One region of the Serratia sp. NCCP-200 genome, then DNA from elsewhere that is predicted to be linked to it. Evidence: predicted binding sites of a transcription regulator. Region 1 holds the regulator's gene; each other region holds the start of a gene.
The links. Region 1 encodes PurR, which represses purine synthesis genes. Its sites were predicted from a motif close to CANGCAAACGTTTGCNTG; they were not measured.

Region 1 (3,714 bases):
CTATCACCCGCTGCAACTTTAAACAATCAGTCACTTGGCACACTTTGGATGTTCTTTTCCCTCCGAAAGTTGTTAAGATTAATAACCATAACAAAAGTGGTGCAATTGCGTTTTTCCGCCCTCGGCCCCTTAGGCCTGCAGCGTCGGAGAGGCGTATTGTCTATAAAAGGAGAAAGCAATGTCGTTTGAATTACCTGCATTACCATATGAGAAAAACGCTCTCGAACCGCACATTTCCGCAGAAACGCTGGAATACCACTATGGCAAGCACCATAACACCTACGTGGTTAACCTGAACAATCTGGTGAAAGGCAGCGAGTTCGAAGGCAAATCCCTGGTCGAGATCGTCAAGACCTCCACCGGCGGCGTGTTCAACAACGCCGCTCAGGTCTGGAACCACACCTTCTATTGGCACTGCTTATCACCGCAAGGTGGTGGCGAGCCAACGGGCGCAGTGGCAGAGGCCATCAATAAGTCATTCGGCTCCTTCGCCGCCTTTAAAGAGCAGTTCACCGATGCCGCCGTGAAAAACTTCGGCGCGGGCTGGACCTGGCTGGTGAAAAAAGCGGACGGTAGTCTGGCGATCGTCAGCACCTCAAATGCGGCAACCCCGCTGACCGGCGCAGACGTTCCGTTATTGACCGTTGACGTGTGGGAGCATGCTTACTATATCGACTACCGCAATGCGCGGCCAAAGTACCTGGAAAACTTCTGGGCGTTGGTTAACTGGGCGTTCGTGGCAGAAAACCTGGCTTAACGGCGGGTGACTAGCTAATAAGGCGCGGCATGAAGCTGCGCCTTTGTTTTTCTGCTACGGATCAGTTCAATGCGGCAATAAAACTGAACGCAATAATCATTGCCAAAGCACCCACGGTGGTGAGTAATGACATCTTCAAATTGGTATCCATATACAACTCCCTCTCAGATTGGCTTTTCCAGAGCATAAGCCACACAGTTTATACGTCAAATCATTTTCCCACAGTTCGTGATTAAAATCTTGTTATGCTTTCCCCGCTGATAATTACCGATTAGCTCTTCCACTTTTCTTCAATATGCGACAAAATCCGCAGTTCACAACTGCGTACCGATAAACTGCCCCTCCCTGTTCAAGCGATTTACGACTTCAGCACTAAAAACTCAGTTTTCGCTTATCTGGGGAAGGATCTACGCAGGCAAACGATTAACATCATACTTACATGCTGTAACATGTGGGTTTAGGAGTCATTTTTTACATGGCAACGATTAAAGATGTGGCCAAACGCGCTGGCGTTTCTACCACTACCGTTTCGCACGTTATCAATAAAACGCGTTTCGTCGCCGAAGATACCAAAACGGCCGTTTGGGCCGCCATCAAAGAGCTGCACTATTCACCTAGCGCGGTGGCCCGCAGCCTCAAGGTCAACCACACGAAATCGATCGGTTTGCTCGCCACCTCGAGCGAGGCCCCCTATTTTGCCGAAGTGATCGAAGCTGTGGAAAACAGCTGCTACAGCAAAGGCTATACCCTGATCTTGTGTAACTCGCACAATAATCTGGATAAACAGCAAGCCTATCTGGCAATGCTGGCGCAAAAACGCGTCGATGGCTTGCTGGTGATGTGCTCAGAATATCCAGATCAGCTACTGGGCATGCTGGAAGATTACCGTAATATTCCCATGGTGGTGATGGATTGGGGTACCGCGCGCGGAGACTTCACCGATACCATTATCGACAATGCCTTCGAGGGCGGTTACCTGGCAGGCCGCTACCTGATCGAACGTGGCCACCGTGACATCGGTGCCATTCCTGGTCAACTGGCGCGTAATACCGGTGGAGGTCGCCACCAGGGCTTTCTGAAAGCCATGAAGGAAGCCAACATCGAAGTGCGCGAAGAATGGATCGTGCAGGGGGATTTCGAGCCTGAATCTGGCTACAAAGCCATGCATCAGATCCTGTCGCAAAAGCATCGTCCAACCGCCGTTTTCTGTGGCGGCGATATTATGGCCATGGGGGCGATCTGCGCCGCCGATGAGCTGGGGTTGCGTGTACCGCAGGATATCTCGGTGATTGGCTACGACAACGTGCGTAATGCCCGCTACTTCACCCCGGCGCTGACCACCATTCACCAGCCGAAAGAGCGCCTGGGCGAGATGGCCTTTACCATGCTGTTGGATCGCATTATCAGCAAGCGTGAAGAATCGCAGGTGATTGAAGTACATCCAAAACTGATCGAGCGCCGCTCAGTCGCCGATGGTCCTTTTGTCGATTACCGCCGTTAACTCCTGTTGGGGCGCTGCAATACTGCGCCCGATTAACCACCCGGCTCCTCTTCACTGAGCCATTCCTGATTGAGCGTTTCGCTGTCGCCCAGATAGTCCAACAGCCAGGCCATGGCCGGAGACTGGGCGTTTTGCTGCCAGGTCAGGCAGCAGGCACTGGGCGGGAAAGGCTCATGCAGTGGCAACACTACCAATTCACCACTTTGTACCAACGGCAATACCCGATGCGCGGGTACCATGCCCACACACAGCCCGGCACGCAAACAATCTACCGCAGAAACCCAGTCCGGCACGGTCAATCGCCGCTGGTTATCCAGCGACCAGGTCACCCGCTTGGGTAAATTGCGCGAAGTATCTTCCAACAGCAACGAGGGATAAGGCCGTAGCTGTTCGTCGCGCAGCTTTCCTTGCAAGGCGGCGAGCGGATGTTTAGCATGTACTACACAGAGCCAATTCATAAAGCCCATATCGCGAAAGGCAAAACCGCCGCCCACCGGCACCGCACGCGTTGCACCAATGGCCATCTCAGCGCGGCCATCGACCAGCGCATCCCACACGCCGTTGAATACTTCCGGCTGCACCATCAGTTCTACGTCGGGGAAATGGCGATAAAAATCCAGCACCAGCTGGCGGCTGCGCTGGGGTTTGACGATCAGATCGACCGCAATCCGCAGTTGCCCGCGCCAACCGTTGGCCACCTGCTGACACTGTCGTCGGGTATCGAGCATTTTTTTGATAACAACTCGCGCCTCCTTAATAAACAGCGCCCCCGCCGGCGTGAGTTCCACATCGCGGTGACGGCGTTCAAACAGCGGCACCGCCAACCATTGCTCCAGTTGGCGCACCGTATAGCTCACAGCAGAAGGAACGCGGTGCAGCTCCTGTGCCGCCGCGCTGAAACTGCCGGTCCGCGCTACCGCATCTACCACATCGAGTGAATATTCAGACCACATATGTTTGCCTTCAAATTTTTTAACAGCACCTTGCAAATATTACCGTTTCACAAGCAGAGATCCAGCCGTATACACTTGCCGGCGCTTCAAAACCTGCGACAACATAATTTTAACGAGAAATAGCAATGCGAAATTTTGGATTTATGTTCTACCTGGCCGGCCTGAGTATGTTGGGCTATCTGGCTACCGATATGTACCTGCCCGCCTTTGGGGCAATGCAGCAGGATCTGCAAATCTCCGCTGGGGCAATCAGCGCCAGCCTGAGTATCTTCCTAGCAGGCTTTGCCTTTGCCCAGTTGCTGTGGGGGCCGCTGTCCGACCGTATTGGCCGTAAGCCCGTGTTATTGATTGGCCTAGCGCTGTTCGCCGTCGGCTGTCTCGGTATGCTTTGGGTCGAGAACGTGGCGCAACTATGGTCACTGCGCTTTATTCAAGCCATTGGCGTCTGTTCCGCCGCCGTCACCTGGCAGGCGATCGTGGTCGATCGCTACCGCGATGGCAAA
Region 2 (3,714 bases), on a different contig from region 1:
TTAAATAGGAGGGATCTTTAACGCGTGGAGCAATCAGCAGGCTACCAAGGAAGCGCGCCACCAGGCCAGCGCCGAGCAAGATACCAATGGTTTCAGGCGGTATACCCTCACCTTTTAACCAAACGCTCCAAAACGGGAGATAGATGCCATAGGAAAAGAAGTACGTGAAATAACTGAGAGCGAGCCAACGCGTTGATTGCAGAACCATGTTCCCTCCAGGATGAGGGCAATACTTTGACAGAGCTCACACCTTGCAGCAATCTTCATTCATGTTCAAAGGGCTAGAGTGCAAAGCAGTTCACAGTTTAACTGCAACAATGCTAAAAAAACCCGCCGAGGCGGGTTTATCTGCAAAGCAATCGAAGTACTTAGGCGTAAACCGGGAAGCGAGCGCAGATATCCAGCACTTTCTTCTTGGTACGTTCGATGGTGGCTTCGTCGTTCAGGTTGTCCAGCACGTCACAGATCCAGCCAGCCAGTTCACGCACTTCGGCTTCTTTAAAGCCACGGCGAGTCACCGCTGGAGTACCCAGACGGATGCCAGAAGTCACAAACGGGCTCTTCGGATCGTTTGGCACGCTGTTTTTGTTAACCGTGATGTTAGCACGGCCCAACGCGGCATCGGCTTCTTTACCGGTCAGGTTCTTATCTACTAGATCCAGCAGGAACAGGTGGTTATAGGTGCCGCCGGAAACCACTTTGTAACCGCGCTCCAGGAACACTTTCACCATCGCTTTGGCGTTATCGGCCACTTGCTGCTGGTACACCTTGAACTCAGGCTCCATCGCTTCTTTCAACGCTACCGCTTTACCGGCGATCACGTGCATCAGCGGGCCCCCCTGGCCGCCAGGGAAGACGGCAGAGTTCAGCTTCTTATACAGCTCTTCATCACCACCTTTGGCCAGGATCAGGCCACCGCGCGGACCCGCCAGCGTTTTATGGGTGGTGGTGGTCACAACGTGGGCATGAGGAACCGGGTTCGGGTAAACGCCAGCGGCAATCAGGCCCGCCACGTGTGCCATATCCACGAACAGATAAGCGCCGATGCTGTCAGCGATTTCACGCATTTTTGCCCAATCAACCACACCGGAGAAGGCAGAGAAACCGCCGATGATCATTTTTGGTTTGTGGGTCTGCGCCTGTTTGGCCAGATCGTTATAGTCAATCTGCCCAGTTTCGTCGATGCCGTAAGGCACCACGTTATACAGCTTACCGGACAGGTTCACCGGTGAACCGTGCGTCAGGTGGCCGCCGTGTGCCAGGTTCATCCCCAGGATGGTGTCGCCCGGCTGCAGCAGCGCGGTATAAACGGCAAAGTTAGCCTGGGAACCTGAGTGTGGCTGCACGTTGGCATAGTCGGCACCGAACAGCTCTTTGGCGCGATCGATCGCCAGTTGTTCAACGATATCAACGTATTCGCAACCGCCGTAGTAACGCTTGCCCGGATAGCCTTCTGCGTATTTGTTGGTCAGTTGGGAACCCTGGGCCTGCATCACGCGCGGGCTGGTGTAGTTCTCAGACGCAATCAGCTCAATGTGCTCTTCCTGACGCACGACTTCCTGCTCCATTGCATGCCACAGTTCGGCATCATAATCAGCAATGTTCATTTCACGCTTTAACATCCGGCATCTCCTGACTGAAATCAGCTAACTTAATTTACCCCTACGGGTGCTGGGCAACAGTGTAAACCGTTTCGGCCTATCGAAGATAGGTCTTGACAGAGGTTTTTACGCAAACGATTGGCATCACGTGGCGTAAGGCTTTGAACCCTTAAAGGCCACATTTTGGCAACGGAGTTTTACTCATCAACAAAATGCGCTTTTTTCATGTTCTGTGAAGGCGATCGACGGTTAACAACCCCATAACAATAACAGGGATATTTACAAGCACGGGGTAATTTTATAAGATGCATTTAAAATACACCTATTAGACAAACATAAAACGCCCGCCAAGGAGTATCACCATGCTGGATAGTCAAACCATCGCCACCGTTAAATCAACCATTCCCCTGTTAGCCGAAACCGGCCCCAAACTGACCGCCCACTTCTACGATCGCATGTTTGCCCATAACCCTGAATTGAAGGATATTTTCAATATGAGCAACCAGCGTAACGGCGATCAGCGCCAGGCGTTGTTCGATGCCATCTGCGCTTACGCCAGCAATCTGGAAAACCTGGCCGCCCTGCTGCCTGCGGTAGAACGCATTGCCCAGAAGCACGCCAGCTTCAATATCCAGCCCGATCAGTATCAGATTGTCGGCCACCACCTGTTAGCCACGTTGGACGAAATGCTCAGCCCTGGCCAGGAAGTGCTTGATGCCTGGGGAAAAGCCTACGGGGTGCTGGCCAACGTGTTTATTCAACGTGAAGGCCAGATCTACCAGGAAACGGAAAAGAGTGACGGTGGCTGGCGTGATTTGCGTGCCTTCCGCATCGTGAAAAAACAGCCTCAGAGCGAGGTCATATCCAGCTTTGTACTGGCTCCAGTAGACGGTGGTCGCGTGGCCGATTATCAGCCAGGCCAGTATCTGGCGGTTTATATTAACGATGACAGCCTGCAACATCAGGAGATCCGCCAATATTCACTCACCACCGCACCGAACGGGGAATATTACCGTATCGCGGTCAAACGTGAGGAACAGGGCGCCGTTTCCAACTTCCTGCATCAGCAGGCCAAAGAAGGCGATATCATTCATCTCGCGGCACCACACGGCGATTTCTTCCTGCAGGTAGAACCGACTACGCCAGTGGCATTAATCTCGGCAGGCGTTGGCCAAACGCCAATGCTGGGGATGCTTAACGCCCTGCACGACAATCAGCATCCGGCCAACATCCACTGGTTACATGCCGCAGAAAACGGTGCGGTGCATGCTTTTGCCGACGAAGTGGCGGATATCGCCGGGCGTATGCCTAATCTGAGCCGTCATGTCTGGTACCGTGAACCCAATGCCGATGATGTGCAGGGCCGCGATTATCACAGCCAGGGCCTGATGGATCTGAGCGCATTGCGTAGCGAGTTAAGCGATCCACAGATGCATTACTACTTCTGTGGCCCGGTGCCGTTTATGCAGCACGTGGGTAAGCAGTTGCTTGAGATGGGCGTGGAGGCCGAACGTATCCACTACGAATGCTTCGGCCCGCATAAGGTGCTGTAACATCCTAGTGTCTTGATAACATTATCAGGTACGAATGTTATTGATTACTTTGCGCGATAAGTGCGGGTGCCTAAGAAACGGTACCCGCGAAAATCCTCAACGGATTTGACCTCAATCTAAAACCTACAATTTCCTTAATGTTATTCCCCTTTCCACTATCGTTTTTAAACCGACATTGTGGTAAATCTACGCCCCATTGATAAGGACTTTGCATGGAGCGCAAGGATGATCCAGCTTTCAGCATCCCGCTGTATTTTCGCCAGTAATCTGACCCGCCACTCTCGCCATACTCCCGTCAGGCTAATACCTTTTTTGGCAGCCATAGCTGTTCATTCACGTTGTTAATTATGGAAAGTGTACGTTGATCGCATCAGTGGACTCACTATTTGCGTCATCTTCAAGGAGGTACAGAGATGCAACAGACCGTACAGGACTGGGTAAGAAACACGGCGGGTACACCGTTGTATGCCATCCTGGCCAATACCCATGGTGCGCAAGGCATCAAGGCCTATTACCGTGAGGACGGCAGCCGCACGCCGCACGGGCTTTACGCCAATACG
Region 3 (3,714 bases), on a different contig from region 1:
ATTAGCCCATGCGGTAGTTTGGTGATTCTTTGGTGATGGTCACGTCATGCACATGGCTTTCTTGAATACCGGCACCGCTGATGCGCACAAACTCGGCTTTGGTACGCAGTTCGTCGATGGTCGCACAGCCGGTCAGGCCCATGCAGGAACGCAGACCGCCCATCTGCTGATGTACGATCGCCTTCAGCATGCCTTTGTAGGCCACACGGCCTTCGATACCTTCCGGCACCAGTTTATCAGCGGCGTTATCGGTCTGGAAGTAACGGTCGGAGGAACCTTTGGACATTGCGCCCAGAGAACCCATCCCACGGTAAGATTTGAACGAACGGCCCTGATACAGCTCGATTTCGCCCGGAGATTCTTCCGTACCCGCCAGCATTGAGCCAACCATCACACAGGACGCACCGGCAGCAATCGCTTTGGCGATATCGCCAGAGAAGCGGATACCACCGTCAGCAATAACTGGGATACCCGTTCCTTCGAGTGCTTCGACCGCATCGGCGATAGCGGTGATCTGCGGAACACCCACGCCGGTTACGATACGAGTTGTACAGATAGAGCCAGGACCGATACCGACTTTCACCGCGCTCACGCCGGCTTCCATCAGGGCTTTGGCACCAGCCCCAGTTGCGACGTTGCCGCCAAGGATTTGCAGGTCTGGGTATTTGGCACGGGTTTCACGGATGCGCTGTAACACGCCTTCGGAATGGCCGTGTGAAGAGTCGATGAGCAGTACGTCAACACCGGCAGCGACCAGCGCATCAACACGCTCTTCGTTACCGGCACCAGCACCCACCGCAGCGCCTACGCGCAGACGGCCATGCTCATCTTTACAGGCGTTAGGTTTACGCTCTGCTTTCTGGAAGTCTTTAACGGTGATCATGCCCAGCAGGTGGAAGCTGTCGTCCACCACCAGCGCTTTTTCAACGCGTTTTTCGTGCATTTTTTGCAGCACGACTTCACGCGCTTCGCCTTCCTTGACGGTGACCAGACGCTCTTTTGGCGTCATCACTGCGGTGACAGGCTGAGTCAGATCGGTGACGAAGCGCACGTCACGGCCGGTAATGATCCCCACCAGTTCGTTTTCTTCGGTCACAACCGGGTAACCGGCAAAGCCGTTACGCGCGGTTAACTCTTTCACTTCAGCCAGCGTGGTGGAAGGTGTGACGGACTGTGGGTCCGTGACCACGCCGCTTTCATGTTTTTTCACCCGGCGAACTTCTTCCGCCTGGCGCTCAATGGACATGTTTTTGTGAATGAAGCCCAGACCGCCTTCCTGCGCTAGCGCAATGGCCAGGTTGGATTCGGTTACGGTATCCATGGCTGCGGACAGCATAGGGATATTCAGGCGGATGGATTTGGTCAGTTGGGTGCCAAGATCTGCGGTATTAGGCAGAACTGTGGAGTGGGCTGGAACCAGGAGAACGTCATCAAACGTTAGAGCTTCTTTTACAATACGTAGCATGGGCAATATCTCACCAAGGTGGATGCGGAAAAGATAAAATATTGCCGTGGCATTATACAGAGCGTAATCGGTTGCCTCCAGCACTTTCTTACAAAAACTCTTGATTACCTTTCGCCGAGCTGTAATATCGACCAATTAAGTGCTTGTTTTGAAATTTGATCTGGGTCACATGTCACTACCTACTTCACCGTCCATTTTTACCGTAAGCCGCCTCAATCAGACGGTTCGACAGCTGCTGGAAATGGAAATGGGGCAGATTTGGCTCTCCGCCGAGATCTCCAACTTCTCCCAGCCCTCCTCCGGCCACTGGTATTTCACGCTGAAAGATGACCGTGCCCAGGTGCGTTGTGCGATGTTCCGCAACAGCAACCGCCGCACCACCTTTCGCCCGCAAAATGGCCAGCAGGTTCTGGTGCGGGCCAGCATCACCCTGTATGAACCACGCGGTGATTACCAACTGATCGCCGAAAGCATGCAGCCTGCCGGTGACGGCCTGCTGCAACAGCAATTCGAGCAGTTGAAACAGCGCCTGGCAGCCGAAGGTTTGTTTGATCAGCAGTTCAAGCAACCGCTGCCGAGCCCGGCCAAATGCGTTGGAGTGATCACCTCCGCCAGCGGCGCGGCACTGCACGATATTTTACAGGTGTTACAGCGGCGCGATCCTTCACTGCCGATCGTGATTTACCCCACGTCCGTGCAAGGGGCAGAAGCTCCGTTGCAGATCGTTCGCGCGATAGAAACCGCCAACCGCCGTGATGAGTGCGATGTGTTGATCGTCGGGCGCGGCGGTGGCTCGTTAGAAGATTTATGGAGTTTTAACGACGAACGCGTCGCGAAGGCAATTTTTGCCAGCCGTATCCCGATCGTCAGCGCCGTTGGCCATGAAACCGACGTCACCATTGCCGACTTTGTTGCCGACCTGCGGGCACCTACCCCTTCCGCTGCGGCGGAGTTGGTCAGCCGTAATCAGCTTGAGCTGTTGCGCCAATTGCAGTCACAGCAACAGCGGCTGGAAATGGCGATGGACTATTATCTGGCGCAGCGCCAGCAGCAGTTCACCCGCATCAACCACCGTTTGCAACAACAGCATCCGCACCTGAGGCTGGCGCGGCAGCAAACGCTGTTATTCAAGCTACAGCGCCGTTTGGAAGATGGGATGCAGCAGCAATTACGGCTATCTTCTCGCCGCAGTGAACGCGCGCAGCAGCGCCTGGCGCAGGTCCAGCCGATGGGCCGAATCCACCGCTTGCAGCAGCGCGTTCAGCAGCAGGAATACCGTTTGCAACAAGGGATGGAGCGGCAGCTCAATGGCTATCGCCAACGCTTTGGCGTCGCCTGTAGTCAGTTGGAGGCGGTTAGCCCGCTGGCAACCCTGGCTCGCGGCTATAGCGTAACGCAGACACCACAGGGTGAGTTACTGAAAACCACCAAGCAGGCACAGGTTGGGGAAATGCTGAAAACCCGCCTGCAGGATGGCTGGGTGGAGAGCGTAGTCAAAACCGTCACCGTGGCGAAAAAGCCGCGTAAGAAACGCGTGGTGGAATAGCCGTTAGTGGCAGAGCCGATCGACTTCTTCTTTTTTAGGCCAAACTTCATCCCGTTTGATAGCATCCCAACCCTCAGTAGAGGGTTGGGATGTGGCATCAGTCACAGCACATAGCTATCACAACAAACCCCATTCACCCATAGTTCGCGAGTCTCACCTGCTGGCAACACAATGTTCAGCGCCTGCCACGTCGGTTTGAAATGCCCTTCACAGGTGAAGGTCAGCTCGATGCGCTGATTGTCACTCACTGCCTCCCAGCGGAGCCACAGCGCATTATTCTGCTGCCAGCCATGGCTTTCCCCGTCGTCTTCAAACAGCAGGCCTGAGGACCATCCGCAGCCCTTGGTGGGGAACAGTCGCAGTTCACGGCGATCGTCTGCCGCATTGTCTACATGCCCCAACCGTTGTGACATCGGGAGCCCGGCCCCAGCGCGCACCAGCAACGGCAAGCGCTCCAGCGGTGCCTCCAGCACTATGCTCTGGCCACCGCTGTACCATTGGCCGCTATAGAAGCAGTACCAACCATCAACGTTATCCGGCAGGTAGACTTCACGCTGGCGCTGCCCCTGCTCCACCACGCTGGCCACCAGCAGGTCGCGGCCAATCAGGAAATCATCGGTCTCACCGAAGGTGCGTTCATCGTGCTCATGATCGAGGAAGGTTGGCCGCAACATCGGCTCATCGTCATGGCTTGCCTGCCACA
Region 4 (3,714 bases), 110 kb from region 1:
ATCTGGGCTCCAACGAACCGTTGTATCAAAGTGAAGACGGTTATGCGGTATCGCTCTCGGCCTATCAGCCAATGCGCCTTAAGTGGACAGGTGAAGCCGTAGAAGGTGAAGTTGGCCACGTTGTACGCCGCTTTCTGCCGGTCGCTAGCGAATCGGTTTGTCTCAAGCAGGTTCAAGGGCACTGGTATCATCCACAATACCGCACCGCGTTCGAAATTTGCGGCAACCAGATCCACATCGGGGTCGGCCCGGCGGTGCAAACCGGCACCCTAAGTTCGCTGGGGGATGGGAGGATATTGGTTGAAAGCAACGATGGGCCCAACCTGAATCGGTTTTGTCTGTATTTCCGCGGTTACCAGGTCGATCTGATCGCCAGCCGCAGCCGTGTACTCACGTTCAAAAAGAACATCTGCGCCCGCGCGTAAAAGTTCGCCGTGCTATGACGGGGCGCTGCATACTGCGCCCGCCTATCAGCCCGACATATCATTCACACCAATTATTAAAAAACAGGTCGTGGCTATCAGGCAAAAAATTGTTCACGCGCAAAACTACTCATGATATCCGAGTAAATGCCGTAGATTTTTCTTGCGGCAAAATAAGCCATCCAGTAATTTTAGTCGGCCACAGAAATGAGTAAACCTGCTCTTTTTCGTTGCACCTCAAAACCCATCTTATGTCATCGATAAATGATACTACTCAATTTCCCGCCGTCCCGTGCGGGATTTCTTTTACTACTTTTCACTATTATAACGCCACTTTTTAGTCTTTTTTGTTGCTGTTTTGTTGCGAATAATCTACCTTTAGGCCTTGAAAAGCTCAACCACTCAGCGTGGCGAAACCGCTATTTCTGGGCGTTTAGGAGTTATAACCATGCACATGACGTTGATGGAGTACATCCAGCTGCACTTCAATGGTGATATTTATCGCTATGCGCAATTTGAAGGTGTCAGCCGTGAGCAAATCCTCAAGTGGATCGACAATGAGTGCTACGTTATCAAGGGTAAATTGGTTATGCCGGTTAAACATTTACCCGCGGAAAGTTAGCCTTAATGATGAAAAAAAACCCCGCCAGCGCGGGGTTTCCTGTTTCTGATACCACGAAAAATCAGAAGTTATAACCGGCAACCAGGTAGTAACCCCAGCCGGTAGACTTGATTGGCCCCTGCGGCGTACCGATGTCCACCCCATCATTCCATTGACCACCGTTATGGAAGTAACGTGCCACGAAGGAGTAATGCCAGTGATCGTAGTTCAGCGCCAAAATGTGGCTGGAGGCGATAGAGTTGCTGGTACGTGCCTGACGGCCATCCACCACGAAGTTGTCGCTGCCCAGATCGGAATCAAAGTCAAAGTTGGTGAAACCGATATAGCTCAGGTTGCCGCCCCACATTTCGGTCAACGGCACAAAATATTTCACCTTGAAGCGATAGCCGTCCCAGCTGTTCTCGTTGGATGCACCATAGTTCTGCCATTGGTATTTGGCATAAATGTTCATCGACAGGCTCATCGGCAGGCCGGTTTCGATATCGGTGCCTAGGCCCATATACCAGGTGCTTTGACGGGAGGCGTTGTTACGCCCCATGTCGTAAATGTAGTTGTTGGCAAAATACCACTCTTTGAACGGCCCAAAGCCCAGGTTGGTGCCAGTCAGTTTGTCGATGGAGAAGCGCGGTTCGATCTCCATAAACAGCGGTGAACCTTTATCCCAGATACCACGGTTTGGCGTGTTACCGGTGCCGAAGAACTTTGGCACATCCACGTAGCCATAGAAATCCAGCCAGTCTTTCTTGGCAAAGGCTTCATACTCCAGATACACGTCATTGTTCAGCTGCGGCCCGAAGCGGGTATGGTAGCTGCCTACTACGTTGACACTCTGATGCCACCAGTCTGAAAGATACTGGCTGTCTTTGCTTTCTGCCGCCATGGAAGCGGGGCTGAAAGACGCGGAAAGAAGCACACCTGCTGCGAGAGCTATTTTCTTCATTTTATTACCACATGCTGAGTGGGCCAATTCCCTGCCCGTTGGAATGATATGTGTCTGGCGACGCCTGCTGTAAACAAACGGTTACCTATTACCGGTCGCCGTGCGCATTATAGAAAGCTCTCACTGTAATAATCTGTGATCCAGTCAGGCATTTTACCATCGCGTAATCGATTGCGTTCTCATTTTATAAAATAAATTGCAGTGCAAAACATTTTTGATGTGATTTTCATCATATCGATAATTTTTCAATCGCCGATTTTTGGTGTCTTTATGTTCAACACCAAATTTTAACCTGAGGTTAAAAAGCGCATAAAAAAGCCGACGCTTATGTCGGCTTAGTGGCAGGCGGGCGCAGGATACGGCCCCCTTATATGGCGAACCCGTTGGTTTTTTTTCAGCGGGCTCCGGGTACGGCCTTGGCAATGTTCTCTTGCCGGAATATCACCTCATCACCCGTGGCAATTTCCCATTGGCTGACCGGGATATCGACTTTCGGCGAGGCCACGACTACCGAGCCGTGGATCAGCTTATCGTCACGGCGCAGGATCATCACATCCAACTGGTATTCATGCGGTAGGTTAGCGGTGGTCAGGCGAACGACATCACCAGTGCTGAAACTGTGACCATTAAGCGCTGGCTGCTGAATAAATTGAATATCTTTTCTCATTTTCCCGTTCCTTCTGGCAGAACACTTACCTTGAGATTAGCTCGAAATTCATTATTCTGCCGCCTGCGCAGGTAAAAAATAGGCCTCAGTCGGCGCGGGTGGCCCGCCAGCAAATCAGCGATCCTAGCGTGACCATCATCACCCCTTGCCAGAAGTTGAGGGTCAGCGCGGTGCTGAGTACCACGGCGGCAAACACCGATGACAATACCGGGGTAAAGTAAGATACGGTCGCCAGCAGCGTCATATTGCCATGCAGGATCCCGACGTTCCAAGCGGCATAGCCAGCCCCCATCGCCGTCCCCACGCACAGCAACGCCACCACAACCGGCAGGCTAAAGTGCATGCCGCTTTCATTACTGAAAGGATAAATCAGCCACAGCGCCAGCGCGGTCAGCGAGATAAACAGCACTACCGCGTTTTTGCCCTGGGCGATCCTCTTGGTCACGTTGCAATAGATGGCCCAAATCACCGCACCGCTGAATGCCAGCCCGTAACTCAACGGATTACTGCGCACGTTGGCCAGCATTTGTGCCGGTGACCAACCGCCGCTGCCACTCATGATCCAGCCAATCCCGAACAGGGAAAGTAACAAACCAGGCACCACCCACCATTTGGCCTTTTGTCCATTGAACAGGATGGCCATCAATACGGTAAAACAGGGCCAAAGATAGTTGATCATCCCCAGCTCAATGGCCTGCGTACGGTTGCTGGCATAGCCCAGCGACAGCGAGAGGCAAATCTCATACAGCACAAACAGCAGGCTGCCGAGGAGCAGATAGGAACGGCGGAACTCGCGCAGCTTGGGAATGCCCATAACCACCAGCAGAAACAGCGTGCCCACGCTATAGATCATCGCCGCCCCGCCGACCGGCCCCAGCCCTTCACTGACGCTGCGGATCAGGCCAACCACGCTGCTCCATAACACAATGGCCAGCAGGCCGAGCAAGGTAGCTTTATGGGAAGCAGACAACGGAGGCATTAGCGTAGGATCCAATTGGTTATTTTTGTTTGGATTTTTACTCTACTGCCCTACCGGGGAAAAAGAAAGGGCGCAACGCTGCGC

Region 2: glyA (serine hydroxymethyltransferase) is a predicted target of PurR. The motif match lies at 1,729-1,746, and genes of this name have one in related genera.
Region 3: guaB (IMP dehydrogenase) is a predicted target of PurR. The motif match lies at 1,526-1,543, and genes of this name have one in related genera.
Region 4: AC6HVW_RS11335 (nucleoside-specific channel-forming protein Tsx) is a predicted target of PurR. The motif match lies at 2,145-2,162, and genes of this name have one in related genera.

Annotation. Positions count from the first base shown of each region.
Region 1 is NZ_BAAKUJ010000003.1:366,349-370,062, reverse strand. It holds gene sodB (superoxide dismutase [Fe]) at 179-757, shown strand; gene cydH (cytochrome bd-I oxidase subunit CydH) at 819-908, opposite strand; gene purR (HTH-type transcriptional repressor PurR) at 1,233-2,258, shown strand; gene punR (DNA-binding transcriptional activator PunR) at 2,291-3,211, opposite strand; gene punC (purine nucleoside transporter PunC) at 3,337-3,714, shown strand, end outside.
Region 2 is NZ_BAAKUJ010000001.1:151,070-154,783, reverse strand. It holds gene AC6HVW_RS00735 (3-phenylpropionate MFS transporter) at 1-208, opposite strand, end outside; gene glyA (serine hydroxymethyltransferase) at 369-1,622, opposite strand; gene hmpA (NO-inducible flavohemoprotein) at 1,964-3,154, shown strand; gene AC6HVW_RS00720 (DUF4123 domain-containing protein) at 3,568-3,714, shown strand, end outside.
Region 3 is NZ_BAAKUJ010000001.1:184,241-187,954, reverse strand. It holds gene guaB (IMP dehydrogenase) at 2-1,465, opposite strand; gene xseA (exodeoxyribonuclease VII large subunit) at 1,635-3,011, shown strand; gene AC6HVW_RS00880 (glycoside hydrolase family 31 protein) at 3,113-3,714, opposite strand, start outside.
Region 4 is NZ_BAAKUJ010000003.1:254,057-257,770, reverse strand. It holds gene AC6HVW_RS11345 (serine hydrolase domain-containing protein) at 1-425, shown strand, start outside; gene AC6HVW_RS11340 (hypothetical protein) at 871-1,044, shown strand; gene AC6HVW_RS11335 (nucleoside-specific channel-forming protein Tsx) at 1,106-1,984, opposite strand; gene AC6HVW_RS11330 (hypothetical protein) at 2,379-2,651, opposite strand; gene yddG (aromatic amino acid DMT transporter YddG) at 2,737-3,630, opposite strand.